Regions from separate parts of the Streptomyces sp. LE64 genome, predicted to be linked through region 1. Evidence: riboswitches for the same ligand, from Rfam matches in the RefSeq annotation. Region 1 holds a riboswitch; the other holds the start of a gene.
What was found. Region 1 has a riboswitch for cobalamin ahead of ACSMX9_RS20710 (ribonucleoside-diphosphate reductase subunit alpha). Riboswitches for the same ligand answer to the same signal wherever they lie in the genome.

Region 1 (7,202 bases):
GCTGATCGAGGACCGGTTTCCCCGGCAGCTGCACCCGCATTGGCCGGACCTCCAAGCCGCGACGCGCACCTGGCTTCTGGAAAAGGAGCTGATGCCGCCCGAGAAGGTCGCGCGGTATGCGGACGGGTTGCGCTACACCGATCTCATGGCCGGGTACTACCTCGGTGCGCCCGTGGATGTGCTCCAGGCAATTGCCGATTACAGTGCGTGGTTCTTCGTCTGGGACGACCGCCACGACCGGGACGTGGTCCACCGGCGCAGCGCCGCCTGGACCCGGCTCCGCGACCAACTGCACGTGGCCCTGGACGCACCCTGGCACCACCTGAGCCACCCGGACGCATTGGTCGCGGCCTTTGCCGACAGCATGGTCCGCTTGTACTCCTTCCTGGGCGAGCGGTGGAACGCGCGTTTCGCCGGACACTTCCACGAAGTGATCGAGGCGTACGACGTCGAATTCCGAAACCGCATGACCGGACGGGTCCCCAGGGTCGCCGAATACCTGGAACTCCGACGCCTCACTTTCGCCCATTGGATCTGGCTGGACCTCCTGGAACCAACAGCACGCTACGAGATACCGCAGCACATTCGCGAACATCCGGCCTATCAGCGGGCCGGACTTTCCTGCCAGGACTTCGCCGCCTGGTACAACGACCTCTGCTCCTTGCCCAAGGAAATCGCGGGAGACGAACACCACAACCTCGGGATCAGTCTCATCCGACATGAGGGGATGACCCTGGAGGACGCGGTGACCGAGGTTCGGAGAAGGGTCGGCGACTGCGTGACGGATTTCATCGAAGCCGAAAAGGAGGTGAACGTTCTGGTGCGGGAACTGAGGGACGGCACCTGGCGCGGTGAACCCCTGGCGGACGCCGTGGAACTCAGTGTGTCGAACATGCGGAACTGGATCAGCTCGGTGTACTGGTTCCACCACGAGTCGGGGCGCTACCAGGTCGACAGTTGGGCCGACCGCTCCACGCCCCCCTACGTCAACGACCAACCGGCGGCGTGCGCCCCCCGCCCCGAGCGGTCGAAACGGGTCAAGCGGGCCAAGCGCAAGGGGGGTTCCCGATGACCGACCGCCGCGCCCCCGCCACCGCGGAACACCGGCGCACGGTGCCGGCCGCACCCCCCTTCGCCAAGGGCGGCGCACCCCTGCTCGGGCACGCCTGGAACCTGGTGCGCGACCCGCTGGGCTTCCTCTCCGGACTGCGCGCCAGCGGGGACCTGGTGCGCATCCGGCTCGGTCCGCGCCAGGCGTACGCGGTGTGCGACCCGGCGCTCGTCGCCACGCTCCTGAAGAGCCCGGACTTCGCGGTCGGCGGTCCGCTGTGGGACACCATGGAGCTCCTCATCGGCAAGGGCGTCGCCACCAGCAACGGACGGGTCCATCGACGGCAGCGACGGATGATCCAACCCGCCTTCCGCATCGACCGGATCGCCGAGCACGCCCGGGTGATGGAGGAGGAGGCCCGGGCGATGGCGGGGCGGTGGCGGCCCGGCGCCACCGTCGACCTCGGGGAGGAGGTGTTCCGGGTCGCGGTGCGGATCGTGGCCCGCTCGCTGATGCACGTGGACTCGATCGACGAACGGGCGGAGCGGCTCAGCGGATCGCTGCACACCGTCTTCGGCGGGCTGTACCGCCGGATGGTCCTGTCGGCGGGGCCGTTCTACCGCATCCCCCTTCCGGCCCACCGTCGGTTCGAGGACGCATTGGCCGATCTCCACCGACTGGTCGACGAGATCATCGCGGAGCGGCGCGAATCGGCCATGGACCGCGAGGACTTGCTGACCGCTTTGTTGGCGGCAAAGGACGAGAACGGTGAAGCCCTCACCGAACAAGAGGTTCACGACCAGACCGTTTCGCTCCTCGTGGCGGGAGCGGAAAACGTCGCCTCGACACTGATGTGGACCTTTCAACTGTTGGCCGAACACCCCGCAGAGGAAAGCCGAATCCGCACCGAGGTCCGGGAGGTCACCGAAGGCCGGCCGGTCGATTTCGGCGATCTGCCCCGCCTGTCGCACACCCGGAATGTCATCACCGAGGCGATGCGGGTGCGCCCCGCCGTGTGGATATTGACCCGGCGCGCGGTGGCCGATTCCACACTCGGTGGCTATCGCATTCCGGCCGGTGCGGACATCGTGTACAGCCCGTATGCGATGCAACGCGATCCGCGGGCCTTCGTCCGGCACCTGGAGTTCGACCCGGACCGTTGGCTCCCCGAGCGGACCCCCGAAGCGGGCCGGCGGGCGATGATGCCGTTCGGCACCGGCAACCGCAAGTGCCCCGGCGACCACTTCAGCATGGCCGAGATGACGATCGTCCTGGCCACCATCGCCCCGCGATGGCGTTTCGTCGCGCTCCGTGAGACCGACGCGGAGCCCCGCATCGGCATCACGCTCCAGCCGCGCCGACTGAAGGTGCGCGCGGTGCCGCTGAGCGGGTCCTGAACCCCCGCCCCGCCGGCCGCGAGCGGCCGGTGGCCGGCCAGGTCCCGGGCCGGTCACCGGGGCCGCACGCCGCGCGGCCCGGCCACCCCGAGGGGCGACCGGGCCGAGGACCGGACGGGAGGGCCGTCAGAAGTCGTCGTCGAAGCCGACGGTGCCCTCCACCGCCACCTGGTAGGCGGAGGGGCGGCGCTCGAAGAAGTTCGTCAGCTCCTGGACGCCCTGGAGCTCCATGAACGCGAACGGGTTCTCCGAGCCGTAGATCGGGGCGAAGCCCAGCCGCTGGAGGCGCTGGTCGGCCACGCACTCCAGGTACTGCCGCATCGACTCGGTGTTCATGCCTGGCAGGCCGTCCCCGCACAGGTCGCGACCGAACTGGAGCTCCGCCTCGACCGCCTCCTTCAGCATGTCGGTGACCTGCTGCTGGAGGGCGTCGTCGAACAGCTCCGGCTCCTCCTTGCGGACCGTGTCGACGACCTCGAAGGCGAAGTTCATGTGCATCGTCTCGTCCCGGAACACCCAGTTGGTGCCGGTGGCGAGGCCGTGCAGCAGACCGCGGGAGCGGAACCAGTAGACGTAGGCGAACGCCCCGTAGAAGAAGAGGCCCTCGATGCAGGCGGCGAAGCAGATCAGGTTGAGCAGGAACCGGCGGCGGTCGGCCTGGGTCTCCAGCCGGTCCAGCTTCTCCACCGAGTCCATCCACCGGAAGCAGAACTCGGCCTTCTCACGGATGGAGGGGATGTTCTCCACCGCGGCGAAGGCGGCGGCCCGGTCCTCCGGATCGGGCAGGTAGGTGTCCAGCAGCGTCAGGTAGAACTGGACGTGCACCGCCTCCTCGAAGAGCTGCCGCGACAGGTACAGCCGCGCCTCGGGGGAGTTGATGTGCTTGTACAGCGTCAGGACCAGGTTGTTCGCGACGATCGAGTCGCCCGTCGCGAAGAACGCCACCAGGCGCCCGATCATGTGCTGCTCGCCCGGGCTCAGCTTGGCCAGGTCGGCGACGTCCGAGTGGAGGTCGACCTCCTCGACGGTCCAGGTGTTCTTGATGGCGTCGCGGTAGCGCTCGTAGAAGTCCGGGTAGCGCATCGGACGCAGCGTCAGCTCGAAGCCGGGGTCCAGCAGGTTCTGGACCCGCCCGCCGCCGGCGGACTGGGTGGGGATCGTCATTACTGGCACGCCTCGCAGGACTCGGGGTTCTCCAGGGAGCAGGCGATCGCGTCGGTGTCCGGCGCGTCCTGCTGCACGGGGAGGGGGGAGGGGGACGCGGTGGGCTCGGCGACCGGGGCACCGGCCGCGCGGGCGATCCGGGTGGCCGGACGGGACCGCAGGTAGTACGTGGTCTTCAGGCCCGACTTCCACGCGTAGGCGTACATCGAGCTGAGCTTGCCGATGGTCGGCGTCTCCAGGAACAGGTTCAGCGACTGCGACTGGTCCAGGAACGGGGTGCGGGCGGCGGCCATGTCGATCAGGCCGCGCTGCGGGATCTCCCACGCGGTGCGGTACAGCGCCCGCACCTCCTCGGGGACCCACGGGAAGTCCTGCACCGAGCCGCTGGCCTCGCGCAGCGCCTCCCGGGTCCGGGCGTCCCACACGCCGAGGTCCTTCAGGTCGCGCACCAGGTACGAGTTGACCTGGAGGAACTCCCCGCTGAGCGTCTCGCGCTTGAACAGGTTGGACACCTGCGGCTCGATGCACTCGTAGACGCCGGCGATGGAGGCGATGGTGGCGGTCGGGGCGATCGCCAGCAGCAGCGAGTTGCGCATCCCGGTGGTGGCGATCCGCTCGCGCAGCTTCGCCCACCGCTCGGGCCAGTGCAGTTCGACCCCGTAGTGGTCGGGGTGCAGCACGCCGCGGGCGGTGCGGGTCTTCTCCCAGGCGGGGAAGGTGCCGGCGCGCTCGGCGAGGTCGGCGGACGCCTCGTAGGCGGTCAGCATGATCCGCTCGGCGAGCCGGGTCGACAGGGCGTGGGCCTCGGCGGAGTCGAAGGGCAGCCGCAGCCGGAAGAACACGTCCTGGAGGCCCATGGCCCCCAGACCCACCGGCCGCCAGCGGGAGTTGGAGCGGCCGGCCTGCTCGGTCGGGTAGAAGTTGATGTCCACGACCCGGTCGAGGAAGGTCACCGCGGTCCGCACGGTGGCGTCCAGCCGCTCCCAGTCGATGGCCTGGTCGGCCGGGGTGCCCGGGGCGCCCACGACGAACGCGCCCAGGTTGACCGAGCCGAGGTTGCACACCGCGGTCTCGCCGTCGTCCGTGACCTCCAGGATCTCCGTGCAGAGGTTGGAGGAGTGGACGGTGTGGCCGGGCTCCGCGGTCTGGTTGGCGGTGCGGTTGGAGGCGTCCTTGAACGTCATCCAGCCGTTGCCGGTCTGGGCCAGGGTGCGCATCATCCGGCCGTACAGGTCCCGCGCCGGCATGGTCTTGCGGGCCAGCCCCGCGGCCTCCGCCGCGCGGTAGGCGGTGTCGAACGCGTCGCCCCACAGGTCGACCAGCTCGGGCACGTCGGAGGGGGAGAACAACGACCACGGGCCGTCCTCGGCGACCCGCCGCATGAACTCGTCGGGCACCCAGTGCGCCAGGTTGAGGTTGTGGGTGCGCCGGGCGTCCTCGCCGGTGTTGTCCCGCAGCTCCAGGAACTCCTCGATGTCGGAGTGCCAGGTCTCCAGGTAGACCGCCGCCGCGCCCTTGCGCCGTCCGCCCTGGTTGACCGCGGCCACCGAGGCGTCCAGGGTCTTGAGGAAGGGCACGATGCCGTTGGAGTGGCCGTTGGTGCCGCGGATCAGCGAACCGCGCGAGCGGATGCGGGAGTACGACAGGCCGATGCCGCCGGCGTGCTTCGACAGCCGGGCCACCTGGTGGTAGCGGTCGTAGAGGGAGTCCAGCTCGTCCTTGGGGGAGTCCAGCAGGTAGCAGGAGGACATCTGCGGGTGCCGGGTGCCGGAGTTGAACAGCGTCGGCGAGGAGGGCAGGTAGTCGAGGCGGCTCATCAGGCCGTAGAGCGCCGCGACCTCGTCCACCGCGCGGGTGCTGTCGTCCTCGGCGAGCCCGCAGCCCACGCGCAGCAGGAAGTGCTGGGGGGTCTCGATCACCTTGCGGGTGTGCGGGTGGCGCAGCAGGTAGCGGCTGTGCAGGGTGCGCAGTCCGAAGTAGCCGAAGCGGTCGTCGGCGTCCTGGTCGACCAGGGCGTCCAGGCGCTCGGCGTGCCGGGCGACGAAGTCCGCGGTCCGGTCGGCGATGAGCCCCTCGCGGTGGCCGGTGGCGACCGACTCGGTGAAGGTGCGCACCCCCTGCGAGGCGGCTTCGGCGGCGATGGAGAGGGTGAGCAGCCGGGCGGCGAGCCGGGAGTAGGCGGGGTCCTCGGAGATGAGTCCGGCGGCGGCCTCGGTGGCGAGTTCGCGCAGTTCGGCCTCGTCGGCGCGGGCGGACCGGCCGCGCAGCGCGGCGGCGGCGACCCGGCCGGGGTCGGCGTCGGGGAGGTCGGCGGTGAGGTCGGTCAGGGTCCGCAGCAGCGCGGTCCCCGGGCCGTCGGTCTGCTCGGCCCGGTTCCCCGGGGCGCCTTGGTCTGCGGACCGCTCGTTCGCAGGAGCCCGATCGACGGTTGACGCCGGATCGGCTGGCGCGATCGTCACGTGAAGCTCTCCCTCGCTCGGCACGGGCCTGACGGGGAAGCGGGCGCGGGCACGCGGACGTGCCCGCCGAAGGCGGTCCGCCGCGTCCACCGGCCCAGTCCACGAGGCCCGGACGTCTCATCTCCACCCGGACCGGTCGGAACGGGTGCGCCACCAGCAGGTCATCGGACTGCTGGGTGTGCGAAAGCACACCGAATACACCGTTGCGGGACAGTTCCGGATTCGCACCGGATTCCCCTGGGGTGGCGGCGAGCATGAGCATACATCTTGTGTTGGGTCCCGATGCTGAGCCCACATCTTGTGTCTGTGTGGCGCACGGCACGTAGGTGGCGAGGACCCTCGGGGCGGTGCGGCACGGCTCGAACACGGCCCCGGGGCGCGGCCGTCGGGGCCGCTCGCGGGGCGTGGCGGGGGCGGGGAGGGGCGCTCGTCGGATGCGGGGTGTCCGGCGGTGACGGGTGCGCCGCGGTGCGTCGTGGCGCCGCCTCGCGGGGCCACCCGTCCGCCGTCGGATTCCCGTGGTGGTCACGCCGGGTGAGCGGTCGGGGGCGGTCTGAAAGTGGCGGCAGAGGTCCAGACAACATCCCCGCAACCGGGGTTCGTGGTCGGCCCTACGCCATTCGACGGGCCGTCGTCCAGCCTGTGGTGCGAGGTTCCTGGGACAGGAGGGGGAGGGGTGTCGGGTGCCCGAAGAGGCCCGTCCGTCCCGTTCCTCCGGTGCTCCGGAGCGGACGCGCCGGTGCCCCGGCGGGCTCGGGAACGGCCCGCCGGGGCACCGGGGTGCGCGGGGTCAGTCCTGGGGGCGCTTGAGCCGGGCCACGAACTTGTAGCGGTCGCCGCGGTAGACCGAGCGCACCCACTCCACGGGACGTCCCTCGCCGTCCACGGAGTGGCGGGAGAGCATCAGCATCGGCAGGCCCACGTCCGTGCTGAGCAGGCCGGCTTCGCGCGGGGTGGCGAGCGAGGTCTCGATGGTCTCCTCGGCCTCGGCCAGGTGGATGCCGTAGACCTCGGCCAACGCCGTGTACAGGGAGGTGTACTTGACCAGGGACCGGCGCAGCGCGGGGAAGCGCTTGGCGGACAGGTGCGTGGTCTCGATGGCCATCGGCTCGCCGCTGGCCAGCCGGAGCC
Region 2 (7,202 bases), 230 kb from region 1:
CAGGCGATCCGCCCCACTGCCGCCGACGGGTCTTCCCCACCCGAAGAGGCATCACCCCCGAGGAGTTGCTGATGAGCATCACGACCGGCGTCCGGGTGTCAGAAGGGCTTGTCGCACTGGAGGAGGAGCCGACACGACTCGCCGAGACGCTGGACCGCATCCACGTCCGATGGGCCCGAGGAGCGGGCGCGGTCCCCCTGACCGTTCCGCCGCTGTTGCCGGTCACCGACCTGTCCGTGCTCGACGTCTACCGGAACTTCCCCCACCTCGCCCTCGTCTCCTCCGCCCTGGATACCGCCGGGAACGACCGGATCGAACGGGAGGCCGCATCGGGCGCCTTCCCTCCGGCCTCGCTCGGTCCGGCGGACCTGGCCCTCCCGTCCAGCGCCTGTTACGGGGTGTACCTCCACTACCGGAACCGGCAGCTGTCCCGGGAGGTCGAGTTGGTGACCCTGCAAGGACAGTGCTTCCGCAACGAGAGCCACTACGACGGGATACGACGTCTGAAGGCGTTCCGGATGCGCGAGGTGGTGGCGTTGGGGACCCCGGAACGCGCCGCGGCCCACCTCGACCACTCGGCGTGGTTCCTGGACGCGCTGGCCGGTGAGATCGGTCTGCCGCTGGAACGCCGCGTGGCCTCGGACCCCTTCCACGACCGGGCCGGCGCGCGCGCCGCCTTCCAGCAGATCGTTCCGGTCAAGCACGAGTACGTCTACAAGGACCTGGCGATCGCCTCCGTGAACACCCACCACACCTTCTTCGGCGAACGCTGCGCCATCTCGTTGGCCGGCGGGGGCCCGGTCTCCACCAGTTGCGTCGGCTTCGGCGTCGAGCGGTGGTTGCACGCCCTCGCGGACCACTTCGAGGGGGACTGGGAACGGGCCCGCGGGGCCGTCGAACGGGCCGCGGAACAGCTGACCTGAGCGGACCGGTCGCGGTCGGTGCACCCCGGAGTGCGGGCGCCGACCGCGACCCGGCATCAGTCGGCGGGCGGTCCGACCGAACGCCTCGCCCGCACGTTCCACCGGCCGTCGACGCGGGTGAGCCGGACGGGGTGGTCGAAGCACGCGCTCACCCGGTCGCTGGTCAGGACCTCGTCGGCGGTGCCGGAGGCGAGGCAGCGCCCGTCGCGCAGCAGCATCACATGGGTCGTGCCCGGGGGGAGCTCCTCCAGGTGGTGGGTGACCAGGACGGAGGCGAGTTCCGGGTGGGCGCGTTGCAGCGTGTCGAGCCGGTCGATGAGTTGCTCCCGGCCGGCGACGTCCAGACCGGTGGCGGGCTCGTCGAGCAGCAGCAGCCGGGGACTGGGCATCAGCGCCCGGGCGATCAGCGTGCGCCCGCGCTCCCCCTGCGACAGGGTCGGCCAGCGTGCGCCGACCCGGTCGGCGAGCCCGAGCAGGTCGATCAGCCGGTCGGCCGTCGTCCTCTGCGCGGGCGTCGGCTCCCAACGCGGCACCCGCTCGGTGGTGTTGGTCAGCCCGGTCAGCACCACGTCGCGGACCCGCAGGGGCGAGCGCAGGTCGTGGCGCGGGTTGACGTGGCCGACCAGGGAACGGAGCTGGCGCAGGTCCACCCGCCCCAACCGGTGGCCGAGCACCTCGACGGTGCCGCGGGTCGGATGGGTGAGCGCACCGAGGAGGCTGAGCAGGGTGGTCTTGCCGGCGCCGTTGGACCCGAGCAGTGCCCAGTGCTCGCCGGCCCGCACCGTCAGCGACATCTCGCGCAGGATGGGGTTGCCGTCGCGGACGACCTCCGCGTCCTGCACCCGGAGTACGGGGAGCGCGTTCACGAGTCGGGGTGTCCCACCCGGTTGACGGCGGCCATCACGGCGTGGACCGAGGCGGTCAGGACCGAGGTGTCCCAGCCGGCGCCCCAGCGGGTGACGCCGTTGACGCGGCACTCGACGTAGGCGACGGCAGGGCTGTCCGGGCCGCTGGTGGTGGAGTGCTCGCTGTAGCCGAGCACGTCGATGTCGATGCCCAGGGTGCGCAGGGCGTCCGCGAGGGCGGCCAGCGGCCCGTTGCCGGTGCCCCGGCAGGTCCGCTCCGCACCGTCCACGTGCAGGACGCCGGTGAGGTGGTGCTCGCCCGGGCGGGGTTCCGTGGCGCTCCAGGAGTCCAGGCGGACCGGCCCGTCGAGGGCCGGGGAGAGGTAGGTGGTGCGGAAGAGCTCGAACAGTTCCTTGGGGGAGAGCTCCTGACCGGTGGTGTCGGTGGTGCGCTGCACGGCGCGGGAGAAGTCGGGGCGCATCGCCTGGGGCAGGTCCAGGCCGTGGTGGGTGCGCAGCAGGTGGGCGATGCCCCCCTTGCCGGACTGGGAGTTGATGCGGATGACGGCCTCGTAGGTGCGGCCGATGTCCGCCGGGTCGATGGGCAGGTAGGGCACTGACCACGGGGCCAGTTCCACGGGCAGGCCCGCCTCGGCAGCCTGCTTGGCGTGGTGGGTCAGGCCCTTGGAGATCGCGTCCTGATGGGTGCCGGAGAAGGCCGTGTGCACCAGGTCGCCGCCGTAGGGGTGGCGGGGGTGCACCGGCAGCCGGTTGCAGTGCTCCACCACCTCGCGCACGGCGTCGATGTCGGAGAGGTCGACCATCGGGTTGACGCCCTGAGCGTGCAGGTTCAGGGCGAGGGTGACCAGGTCGACGTTGCCGGTGCGTTCCCCGTTGCCGAACAGGCAGCCCTCCACGCGCTGGGCGCCCGCCAGGACGGCGAGTTCGGCGCAGGCCACGCCGGTGCCGCGGTCGTTGTGCGGGTGGACGGAGAGGATCACGGACTCGCGGCGCGCCAGGTGGCGGTGCATGTACTCGATCTGGTCCGCGTACACGTTGGGGGTGGCGATCTCCACCGTCGCCGGCAGGTTGTGGACCACCGGCCGGTCGGGGCTGGCCTCCCACAGTTCGGTGAGGCCGTTGCACACCTCCAGGACGAAGTCCGGTTCGGTGAGGTTGAAGACCTCGGGGGAGAACTCGAAGCGGATGTCGGCGCCGGGGCGGGCCTCGGCACCGCGCAGGACGTGGGTGGCGGCGTCCCGGATCAGTCGGTGCACCTCGTCCCGGGAGCGGCCCAGGACGACGTTGCGCCAGGTGGGTGCGGTGGCGGTGTAGAGGTGCACGAGGGTGCGGGGCAGACCGACGACGGAGGCCAGGGTCCGGTCGATCAGATCGGCGCGGGCCGCGGTGAACACGGAGACCGTCACGTCGTCGGGGACCGCACCGCTCTCGGCCAGGTGCCGTACGAAGTCGAAGTCGGTCTGACTGGCGGACGGGTAGCCGACCTCGATCTCCTTGAAGCCCATGGTGACCAGGAGGTCGAAGAACCGGCGCTTGCGCGCGGTGTCCATGGGCTCGGCGAGCGCCTGGTTGCCGTCGCGCAGGTCGACCGGCACCCACAGGGGGGCCCGTTCGAGGTTCCGGGACGGCCAGGTGCGGTCCGTCAGGGGGAGGGCGACCCGTTCCTGCACGGGCAGGTAGCGCTGGTGGGGCATGGCGCTCGGGCGCTGGGGGTTCCAGCGCGGAGCGTCCGCCGGAAGGTCGCCGGAGGGGGTGCGCAGGGTGGGGAACGTCGTGCCGGAGAAGGGGAATTCCATGATGCGGGAGCTTCTTTCGGTCGGTCACCACACGACCGGCGCAGCCCGGCACCCGCTGCGGGGTGCCGGTCGCTTCAGACCCCGCAGCGGCAACCGAGGAGGAGCCCGTGCTGCAGCATGCGGGTACAGTAACGACAACTCAGCTCCTCAGACAACTCAAGGGGTGCGGGAAGGTGAATTTCACATGTCACTAGGTGCTTTGCGGCCGTCACCCTTGGTCGAGCAGGCCACGGACCATCTGCGCGAGCAGATCACCGACGGCGAATGGGGCGTGGGGACGAAGCTGCCCGGTGAGAGCACCCTGGCCAAGTCGCTGGGGGTGGGGCGCTCGACCGTCCGGGAGGCGCTGCGGGCCCTGGCCGGTGCCGGGCTGGTGCAGGCGCGTCAGGGGGCGGGCGTCTTCGTGATCGCCACCGAGCCCAGGGAGAACTGGTCCGCCCAGCTCCGGCAGGCGGCCATCACCGACGTCTACGAGGTCCGGATGCTCATCGAGGTCGAAGCGGCGCAGTTGGCCGCGCGACGCCGGACCGACCACGACGTGGTGGCCCTGCTCGACGTCCTGGCCAAGCGTCGCGAGGCGGCGCAGCAGGGCAACGCCGAGTTCGTCGTGGCGGACATCGCCCTGCACCGAGCGGTGGTCGCCGCGGCGCACAACCCGGTGCTCACCGGCCTGTTCACCGAGTTCATACCCGTACTGCAACAGCGGTTGCTGGACCTGGTGGAGCTGTTCAACCTGCGCTTCGACGACCCGAACCACGGCGAGGAGGGGCACGCCGCACTGGTGGAGGCCGTCGTGCAGGGGGACCCCGAGGCGGCCGGGCAGGCACTGCGCGACGAACTCGAACGGACCTTGGAGCTGTTGCGCTCGCTCTGATCCGCCGCCGTGCGCCCCGCTCCCGCGGCGTGTGGTCCGCATCACCACGCGGGATGCCGGCCGGTCGGTTCGCCCCATGGTCGCGCCCCGTAGGCTGACCCGCAGCAGTCGGTTCGCCCCGCCCGCCAGGCGGGGTGTCGCAAGAGGGAACCCGGTGGGAATCCGGGACTGCCCCGCAGCGGTGAGTGGGAACGACCGCCGTCATACGCACTGGGTCCGAGGTACCGGACCTGGGAAGCGACGGCCAGTAGGTGTCCGCCGGAAGGTTCCGGCGGGCGCGCCCGCGAGTCCGAAGACCTGCCGACCGCCCGCGCGCGGACCGTTCCGCGCGTGGACATCCCGGTGACCTCGAGGGCGGGTCGGCGCACACACCAGACGGAACGGCCGTGCTCCTGCGCACGGGTCGTCGCCGTCCGGTTCGTCGTTCCTTCGCGTTCTCGTCCCGTCCCCGGGACCCCAGGGATCCATCTCGCGAAGGAGATCTCCGTGACAGCGAACTCCGCAGCCGCGGCAGCACGGGCCACCGTGTACGGCTACCCCCGCCAGGGCCAGCACCGGGAACTGAAGAAGGCGATCGAGGGGCACTGGAAGGGTCGGGTCACCGCCGACTCGCTCCGTGCCACCGCCGCCGAACTGCGCGCCGCACACTGGCGCGCCCTGGCCGCCGCCGGCATCGACGAGGTCCCCACCGGGGACTTCTCGTACTACGACCACGTCCTCGACACCACCGTCATGGTGGGTGCGATCCCCGAGCGGCACCGCGCCGCCGTCGACGCCGATCCGCTCGGCGGCTACTTCGCGATGGCCCGCGGCACCCAGGACGTGGCGCCGCTGGAGATGACCAAGTGGTTCGACACCAACTACCACTACCTGGTCCCCGAACTCGGACCCGACACGGTCTTCACGGCGAACCCGGCCCAGCAGGTCGCCGAGTTGAAGGAGGCCCTCGCCCTGGGCCTGACGGCCCGGCCGGTCCTGGTCGGCCCGATCACCTACCTGCTCCTGGCCAAGCCGGCCCCCGACGTGGCCGGCGACTTCGACCCGTTGACCCTGCTGGACCGTCTCCTGCCGGTGTACGCCGAGGTCCTCGCCGACCTGCGGGCGGCCGGCGCGCAGTGGGTGCAGGTGGACGAGCCCGCCCTGGTCCAGGACCGCACCCCGGCCCAACTCGACGCCGCCGCCCGCGCCTACCGCGACCTCGGCGCCCTCACCGACCGCCCGAAGCTGCTGGTGGCCTCGTACTTCGACCGGCTCGGCGAAGCGCTGCCCGTGCTGGCCAAGGCACCCGTGGACGGCCTGGCCCTGGACTTCACCGAGGCCGCGTCCGCCAACCTGGACGCCCTGGCAGCGGTCGGCGGACTCCCCGGCAAGCGCTTGGTGGCCGGAGTCGTCAACGGCCGCAACATCTGGATCAACGACCTGGAGAAGTCCCTCGCCACCCTCGGCACCCTGCTGGGTCTCGCCGACCGGGTCGACGTCGCGGCCTCCTGCTCCCTGATGCACGTGCCGCTCGACACCTCCGTCGAACGCGACATCGACCCGCAGATCCTGCGCTGGCTGGCCTTCGCCCGGCAGAAGACCGCCGAGATCGTCACCCTCGCCCGGGGGCTCAGCCGGGGCACCGCCGCCATCGAGGGCGAACTCTCGACCAACCGGGCCGCCCTCGCCTCCCGGGCCGCCTCGCCCATCACCCGCGACCCCGCGGTGCGCGCCCGCGCCGAGGCCGTCACCGACGCCGACGCCCGCCGCTCCCAGCCGTACGCCGAACGCGCCGCGGCCCAGCGCGCCCGCCTCGGGCTGCCGCTGCTGCCCACCACCACCATCGGCTCCTTCCCCCAGACCACCGAACTGCGCACCGCCCGCGCCGACCTGCGCGCCGGTCGCATCGACACGGCCGGCTACGAGGAGCGGATCAAGGCGGAGATCCAGGAGGTCGTCTCCTTCCAGGAGAAGACCGGGATCGACGTCCTGGTGCACGGCGAGCCCGAGCGCAACGACATGGTGCAGTACTTCGCCGAGCAGCTCACCGGCTACCTCGCCACCCAGCACGGATGGGTCCAGTCCTACGGCACCCGCTACGTCCGCCCGCCGATCCTCGCCGGGGACATCTCCCGCCCCGAGCCGATGACGGTCCGCTGGACGTCCTACGCCCAGTCGCTGAGCGACCGCCCGGTCAAGGGCATGCTCACCGGTCCCGTCACCATGCTCGCCTGGTCCTTCGTCCGCGACGACCAGCCCCTCGGCGGCACCGCCCGCCAGGTCGCCCTCGCCCTGCGCGACGAGGTGAACGACCTGGAAGCCGCCGGCACCGCCGTCATCCAGGTCGACGAACCCGCGCTGCGCGAGACGCTGCCGCTGCGGGCCGCCGACCACGGGGCGTACCTGGCGTGGGCCACCGAGGCGTTCCGGCTCAGCACCGCCGGCGTGGCCCCCGGCACCCAGATCCACACCCACATGTGCTACGCCGAGTTCGGCGACATCGTCCAGGCCATCGACGACCTCGACGCCGACGTCATCAGCCTCGAAGCCGCCCGCTCCCACATGCAGGTCGCCCGCGAACTCGCGGCCCACGGCTATCCGCGCGAAGCCGGCCCGGGCGTCTACGACATCCACTCCCCCCGGGTGCCGAGCGCGGAGGAAGCAGCCGAGCTGCTGCGCACCGGCCTGGAGGCGATCCCCGCGGAGCGGCTCTGGGTCAACCCCGACTGCGGTCTGAAGACCCGCGGCTGGCCCGAGACGCGTG

Region 2: linked by a shared signal. The riboswitch ahead of metE (5-methyltetrahydropteroyltriglutamate--homocysteine S-methyltransferase) and the one ahead of ACSMX9_RS20710 (ribonucleoside-diphosphate reductase subunit alpha) in region 1 are both predicted to bind cobalamin.

What each region holds. Positions count from the first base shown of each region.
Region 1 covers NZ_CP199708.1:4,569,026-4,576,227, forward strand. Annotated here, with positions in the region: gene cyc1 (epi-isozizaene synthase) at 1-1,072, shown strand, start outside; gene ACSMX9_RS20700 (bifunctional albaflavenone monooxygenase/terpene synthase) at 1,069-2,448, shown strand; gene ACSMX9_RS20705 (ribonucleotide-diphosphate reductase subunit beta) at 2,575-3,612, opposite strand; gene ACSMX9_RS20710 (ribonucleoside-diphosphate reductase subunit alpha) at 3,612-6,071, opposite strand; cobalamin riboswitch at 6,210-6,333, opposite strand; gene ACSMX9_RS20715 (GntR family transcriptional regulator) at 6,862-7,202, opposite strand, start outside.
Region 2 covers NZ_CP199708.1:4,800,757-4,807,958, forward strand. Annotated here, with positions in the region: gene ACSMX9_RS21715 (hypothetical protein) at 72-923, shown strand; gene ACSMX9_RS21720 (ABC transporter ATP-binding protein) at 980-1,789, opposite strand; gene leuA (2-isopropylmalate synthase) at 1,786-3,585, opposite strand; gene ACSMX9_RS21730 (FadR/GntR family transcriptional regulator) at 3,770-4,459, shown strand; cobalamin riboswitch at 4,567-4,764, shown strand; gene metE (5-methyltetrahydropteroyltriglutamate--homocysteine S-methyltransferase) at 4,946-7,202, shown strand, end outside.